3 regions of the Psychrobacillus sp. FSL K6-1267 genome follow, and region 3 is predicted to be linked to each of the others. Evidence: a T-box and tRNA genes for the amino acid it is inferred to sense, from the RefSeq annotation. Region 3 holds a T-box; the other regions hold tRNA genes.
What was found. The T-box of region 3 lies ahead of argS (arginine--tRNA ligase). A T-box ahead of a tRNA ligase gene usually reads a tRNA of that ligase, here a tRNA-Arg.
Positions count from the first base shown of each region.

Region 1 (2,248 bases), 150 kb from region 3:
AGTTCGATGCTAACAAAGGTAGAATCGCATTAACTATGCTTCCGCCGGAACAACAAGTGTAATAATAAGAGTGTCCAATGATGAGAATCATTGGACAAACTCTTTTATTTAGGAGAGGTAATATGACAGATGAACAATTGAGTGAATTAGTAAGTAAAATCTCAAAAGAGATTTTTGGGAAAGAATTTCGACATAAAGCCTGTTTTAATAAAAGACTCCGCAGTACTGGAGGCAGGTATATGTTAAGAACTCATATAATTGAAATAAATCCTCTTGTTCTAGAAAAGCATGGAATGAAAGAATTAATAGGAGTGATCAAGCATGAGTTATGTCATTATCATTTACATATAGAAGCAAAAGGCTACAAACATCGAGATGCAGATTTTCGCCAGCTTCTAAAACAAACAGATTCCCCCAGATTTTGTTCCACTTTAGTAGAGCCTAAAAGGCAACCACGTACTAAAGTTTACATGTATAAATGCTCAAAATGTGGGTTGTTATATAGACGGAAAATTCGAGTAAATACTCACAAATTCAAGTGTGGCAAGTGTTTTGGCGACTTAGTTTTAAGCTCTTCAAAAAAAATATAAGAAATTTGATGAAAAGTGTTGACGTTTGTCCAAACCCTCTCTATAATAGAAAAAGTCGAGTAAAACAAAACGACAAAAATTATTCCGAAGTAGCTCAGTGGTAGAGCAATCGGCTGTTAACCGATCGGTCGTAGGTTCGAGTCCTACCTTCGGAGCCATATAACTTACATAGGCCCCTTGGTCAAGCGGTTAAGACACCGCCCTTTCACGGCGGTAACACGGGTTCGAATCCCGTAGGGGTCACCATTTAAATTTAATAAAAGATACATAGGTCCCGTGGTGTAGCGGTTAACATGCCTGCCTGTCACGCAGGAGATCGCCGGTTCGATCCCGGTCGGGACCGCCATGTTGGGGTATAGCCAAGCGGTAAGGCAACGGATTTTGATTCCGTCATGCCCTGGTTCGAATCCAGGTACCCCAGCCATTTCGTTTCGTGAGCCATTAGCTCAGTTGGTAGAGCATCTGACTTTTAATCAGAGGGTCGAAGGTTCGAGTCCTTCATGGCTCATCATTATTACAATAATTGTTGACAGACTCTTGCGAGTGAGTTATAATAGAGTTCGTCCCATTTTATAACTAAGCGGTCGTGGCGGAACGGCAGACGCGCTAGGTTGAGGGCCTAGTGGGGGATAACCCCGTGGAGGTTCAAGTCCTCTCGGCCGCACCAAGCAATGTCTCTTACTAAGCGCCCGTAGCTCAATTGGATAGAGCGTCTGACTACGGATCAGAAGGTTGTGGGTTCGACTCCTGCCGGGCGCGCCAATAAAACAATTATTTAATAAATTATATATGCGGGTGTAGTTTAGTGGTAAAACCTCAGCCTTCCAAGCTGATGATGAGAGTTCGATTCTCTTCACCCGCTCCAATTTAACTATAGCAAAACATGAACATTGAAAACTGAACATGCAAAACGTTAAGACATATAGCATCAAACAACTTAAGTTGTATTGACGCAAAACAATTTTTGACATCATTTAATGATGATGCCAGCAAAACAAAATGAGCTTTTTAAGTTCTCTATTATGGAGAGTTTGATCCTGGCTCAGGACGAACGCTGGCGGCGTGCCTAATACATGCAAGTCGAGCGAATGATGAAGAAGCTTGCTTCTTCTGATTTAGCGGCGGACGGGTGAGTAACACGTGGGCAACCTGCCCTGTAGATTGGGATAACTCCGGGAAACCGGGGCTAATACCGAATAATCCATTACCTCACATGAGGAAATGTTAAAAGACGGTCTCGGCTGTCACTACAGGATGGGCCCGCGGCGCATTAGCTAGTTGGTGAGGTAACGGCTCACCAAGGCGACGATGCGTAGCCGACCTGAGAGGGTGATCGGCCACACTGGGACTGAGACACGGCCCAGACTCCTACGGGAGGCAGCAGTAGGGAATCTTCCACAATGGACGAAAGTCTGATGGAGCAACGCCGCGTGAGTGAAGAAGGTTTTCGGATCGTAAAACTCTGTTGTGAGGGAAGAACAAGTACGAGAGTAACTGCTCGTACCTTGACGGTACCTCATTAGAAAGCCACGGCTAACTACGTGCCAGCAGCCGCGGTAATACGTAGGTGGCAAGCGTTGTCCGGAATTATTGGGCGTAAAGCGCGCGCAGGCGGTCCTTTAAGTCTGATGTGAAAGCCCACGGCTCAACCGTGGAGG
Region 1 is NZ_JBBOOR010000001.1:3,667,855-3,670,102, reverse strand. It holds gene MHB55_RS18815 (Tex family protein) at 1-62, shown strand, start outside; gene MHB55_RS18810 (SprT family protein) at 123-590, shown strand; tRNA gene MHB55_RS18805 (tRNA-Asn) at 674-748, shown strand; tRNA gene MHB55_RS18800 (tRNA-Glu) at 762-836, shown strand; tRNA gene MHB55_RS18795 (tRNA-Asp) at 861-936, shown strand; tRNA gene MHB55_RS18790 (tRNA-Gln) at 940-1,014, shown strand; tRNA gene MHB55_RS18785 (tRNA-Lys) at 1,026-1,098, shown strand; tRNA gene MHB55_RS18780 (tRNA-Leu) at 1,171-1,257, shown strand; tRNA gene MHB55_RS18775 (tRNA-Arg) at 1,276-1,352, shown strand; tRNA gene MHB55_RS18770 (tRNA-Gly) at 1,382-1,455, shown strand; rRNA gene MHB55_RS18765 (16S ribosomal RNA) at 1,610-2,248, shown strand, end outside.
Region 1: it encodes a tRNA-Arg, which carries the amino acid that the T-box ahead of argS (arginine--tRNA ligase) is inferred to sense. The anticodon was not compared.

Region 2 (2,248 bases), 3.7 Mb from region 3:
CTAAAGTGTAACGGAGGCGCCCAAAGGTTCCCTCAGAATGGTTGGAAATCATTCGAAGAGTGTAAAGGCAGAAGGGAGCTTGACTGCGAGACCTACAAGTCGAGCAGGGTCGAAAGACGGGCTTAGTGATCCGGTGGTTCCGCATGGAAGGGCCATCGCTCAACGGATAAAAGCTACCCCGGGGATAACAGGCTTATCTCCCCCAAGAGTCCACATCGACGGGGAGGTTTGGCACCTCGATGTCGGCTCATCGCATCCTGGGGCTGTAGTCGGTCCCAAGGGTTGGGCTGTTCGCCCATTAAAGCGGTACGCGAGCTGGGTTCAGAACGTCGTGAGACAGTTCGGTCCCTATCCGTCGTGGGCGTAGGAAATTTGAGAGGAGCTGTCCTTAGTACGAGAGGACCGGGATGGACACACCGCTGGTGTACCAGTTGTTCTGCCAAGGGCATCGCTGGGTAGCTATGTGTGGACGGGATAAGTGCTGAAAGCATCTAAGCACGAAGCCCCCCTCAAGATGAGATTTCCCATTACGCAAGTAAGTAAGATCCCTCAAAGACGATGAGGTAGATAGGTTCGGGGTGGAAGCGTGGCGACACGTGCAGCTGACGAATACTAATCGATCGAGGACTTAACCAAATTGTTTGTTTCTATTAATGATGTCAGTTTATTCAGTTTTGAAAGAATAATATTTTTTTGATAATAAGGCTTGTAAAACTCTACAAACTTGTTATAATAGAACTTGTCTTTCAATTAAATTATTCAAGTCTAGTGATGATGGCGAAGAGGTCACACCCGTTCCCATACCGAACACGGAAGTTAAGCTCTTCAGCGCCGATGGTAGTTGGGGGTCTCCCCCTGCAAGAGTAGGACATCGCTGGGCTTGCAATAAGAAATTAATATTACCCAGGAGGATTAGCTCAGCTGGGAGAGCATCTGCCTTACAAGCAGAGGGTCGGCGGTTCGAGCCCGTCATCCTCCACCATAACTTTACTCCTGCCGGAGTAGCTCAACTGGTAGAGCAACTGACTTGTAATCAGTAGGTTGAGGGTTCAAGTCCTTTCTCCGGCACCATTTTTCGAGCCATTAGCTCAGTTGGTAGAGCATCTGACTTTTAATCAGAGGGTCGTAGGTTCGAATCCTACATGGCTCATTCACTTTTTGTGAAATAAATATGCGGGTGTGGCGGAACTGGCAGACGCACTAGACTTAGGATCTAGCGCCGCAAGGCGTGGGGGTTCGACTCCCTTCACCCGCACCATTTAATTTAATAACCGAGCGGAAGTAGTTCAGTGGTAGAACACCACCTTGCCAAGGTGGGGGTCGCGAGTTCGAACCTCGTCTTCCGCTCCAAAGATTCATCAAAGTGCCGGGGTGGCGGAACTGGCAGACGCACAGGACTTAAAATCCTGCGGTAGGTGACTACCGTACCGGTTCGATTCCGGTCCTCGGCACCACTTTTATGAAACATTAGCGCCCGTAGCTCAATTGGATAGAGCGTCTGACTACGGATCAGAAGGTTGTGGGTTCGACTCCTGCCGGGCGCGCCATATATACGGGAAGTAGCTCAGCTTGGTAGAGCACTTGGTTTGGGACCAAGGGGTCGCAGGTTCGAATCCTGTCTTCCCGACCAGTTATTTATAATATTGGGGCCTTAGCTCAGCTGGGAGAGCGCCTGCCTTGCACGCAGGAGGTCAGCGGTTCGATCCCGCTAGGCTCCACCATGAACATTGAAAACTGAACATGCAAAACGTTAAGACATATAGCATCAAACAACTTCGGTTGTATTGACGCAAAACAATTTTTGACATCATTTAATGATGATGCCAGCAAAACAAAATGAGCTTTTTAAGTTCTCTATTATGGAGAGTTTGATCCTGGCTCAGGACGAACGCTGGCGGCGTGCCTAATACATGCAAGTCGAGCGAATGATGAAGAAGCTTGCTTCTTCTGATTTAGCGGCGGACGGGTGAGTAACACGTGGGCAACCTGCCCTGTAGATTGGGATAACTCCGGGAAACCGGGGCTAATACCGAATAATCCATTTCCTCACATGGGGGAATGTTAAAAGACGGTTTCGGCTGTCACTACAGGATGGGCCCGCGGCGCATTAGCTAGTTGGTGAGGTAACGGCTCACCAAGGCGACGATGCGTAGCCGACCTGAGAGGGTGATCGGCCACACTGGGACTGAGACACGGCCCAGACTCCTACGGGAGGCAGCAGTAGGGAATCTTCCACAATGGACGAAAG
Region 2 is NZ_JBBOOR010000001.1:96,378-98,625, forward strand. It holds rRNA gene MHB55_RS00470 (23S ribosomal RNA) at 1-636, shown strand, start outside; rRNA gene rrf (5S ribosomal RNA) at 765-880, shown strand; tRNA gene MHB55_RS00480 (tRNA-Val) at 907-982, shown strand; tRNA gene MHB55_RS00485 (tRNA-Thr) at 996-1,071, shown strand; tRNA gene MHB55_RS00490 (tRNA-Lys) at 1,078-1,150, shown strand; tRNA gene MHB55_RS00495 (tRNA-Leu) at 1,174-1,258, shown strand; tRNA gene MHB55_RS00500 (tRNA-Gly) at 1,276-1,350, shown strand; tRNA gene MHB55_RS00505 (tRNA-Leu) at 1,366-1,454, shown strand; tRNA gene MHB55_RS00510 (tRNA-Arg) at 1,471-1,547, shown strand; tRNA gene MHB55_RS00515 (tRNA-Pro) at 1,554-1,630, shown strand; tRNA gene MHB55_RS00520 (tRNA-Ala) at 1,646-1,721, shown strand; rRNA gene MHB55_RS00525 (16S ribosomal RNA) at 1,857-2,248, shown strand, end outside.
Region 2: it encodes a tRNA-Arg, which carries the amino acid that the T-box ahead of argS (arginine--tRNA ligase) is inferred to sense. The anticodon was not compared.

Region 3 (2,248 bases):
GATGGAGAGTTATTGGCACTTTTCCAGATGACTCCACCACATCCACTTAATGTTATTTTTGTCGATTTAAATAAAATCGAAGCGTCAATCGATTTATGTATTGAAGAGATTTTACAACGTGGTATACATATAAATTCGATCATAAGTGTAAAGGAATGGGCTATTCGCTTCGCGTCAAAATGGGAAGAGAAAACGGGACAAGCAAATTCACTATTAATGGACCAGGGATTATATCGATTAAATAAAGTGGATGATACGCTAGAAAATAGCCCAGGATCTTGGAGATTTGCTAATAACGATGATGCTCCATTAATAGAATCATGGTATAGCCAATTTGAAGAAGATACTGGACTTCCTAGTACTGTTAAAGAGGAAATAGCCCAGAGAGTGACTGCTATGTTGAATGGACAGGAGGTTTTCTTATGGGAGGACGATGGAGAGATTGTGTCTATGATGAAGAAGGCTAGACCATCAACTCATGGAGTGACTGTTTCTATGGTATTTACTCCTAAAGAAAAGCGACGCAAAGGTTATGCAAGAACAATGGTAGCAGCCTGCAGCAAGGAGCTTTTAAAGGAATATGACTTCTGTGTTTTATATACCGATATGTTAAATCCCACATCCAACAAAATATATCAAGAAATTGGTTATCAAAAGTTGATGGATTCAGTTCATTTAAAGCTGGGGAATAAATGAGATAGTAAATGTTAGATAGATAAGGAGACATTTATTCACATATTGACTTTAGTATTTGATTCCATTAAAATTAGTGAAAATTCATACACAATTCGATGATAAAGAGAGTATCTGATGAGATAATGATTAGCGAGTCAGGGGTAGTGAGAGCCTGATACAGGACTTTTCAGAGAAACGCACTTTGGAGAAGCTTTTTGAACTAGAGTAGAAAAGATCGGGGAAGTCCTCGTTAATAACGTTAAAGCGGTCACAATATGTGACAACTAGAGTGGTACCACGGGAATTTCAGCTCTCGTCTCTTCATAGAGATGAGAGCTTTTTTATATGGAAAAACAAAATGGAGGGTGAATATATATGGAACTATTAAAGCAAATTGCTATTTCGATTGAGACTGAGATAGAAAGTAAGTTAACAGTGAAAGAAATACAAATGCTTTTAGAAAAACCAAAGAACATTGAATTAGGAGATTTAGCATTTCCTTGTTTTACGTTAGCGAAATTATATAAAAAATCACCACAGCTTATCGCTTCTGAATTGGCAAAACAGGTGAAGAGTTCACTTATTGCTAATGTAGAGGCAGTAGGGGGCTATTTGAACATCTTTTATGACCAGAAAACTATTGCGAAAGAAGTGTTAGGGGAAATACTTAAAAATCAAAACAATTATGGCCAGCTACCAATGAAAGACGAACAAGTTACTATAGACCTTTCCTCACCAAATATTGCTAAGCCATTCTCTATGGGACATTTACGTTCAACTGTAATCGGAAATGCTCTTGCCAATATTTCTGAGAAAAATGGCTACAAAGCTGTTCGTATTAATCATTTAGGTGATTGGGGAACTCAATTTGGAAAGCTGATCGTTGCTTATAAGCTATGGGGAGACAAAGAAAAAATTGAAGCCTCCCCAATAGTGGAATTATTGAAAATCTATGTAAAATTCCATGAAAAGGCTGAAGTGGATGAAGAGCTCAATGTTGAGGCAAGAGCTGCCTTCAAGAGTCTAGAGCAGGGTAACGAAGAGGCACTACAGCTTTGGAAATGGTTCAAGGAAGCCTCTCTTAAAGAATTTCAATATATCTATGAATTACTAGGAATTCAGTTTGATTCCTTTAATGGAGAAGCATTCTATAATGACAAAATGGAACCGGTCGTCAAAGAAATAGAAGAAAAGGGTTTGCTCGTGGAATCTGACGGGGCGTTAGTAGTCGAGTTAGAGAATATGCCACCATGTTTGATCAAAAAAACCGATGGAGCTACTCTATACGCAACGAGAGATTTAGCTGCAGCCTTGTATCGTCAAAATAACTATGCCTTTACTAAAGCATTTTATGTAGTCGGCAACGAACAATCACTTCACTTTAAACAGCTTTTCAGTGTGCTTCAAAAAATGGGCTATGCGTGGGCAAAGGACTGTCAGCATGTACCTTTTGGGATGATGCTTAAGGATGGTAAGAAGATGTCGACTCGTAAAGGAAAAGTGATCTTATTAAAAGAAGTCTTAAATGAATCTATCGAGGAGGCGAAAAAAAGTATTGAGGAGAAAAATCCTT
Region 3 is NZ_JBBOOR010000001.1:3,813,601-3,815,848, reverse strand. It holds gene MHB55_RS19530 (GNAT family N-acetyltransferase) at 1-696, shown strand, start outside; T-box leader at 783-999, shown strand; gene argS (arginine--tRNA ligase) at 1,051-2,248, shown strand, end outside.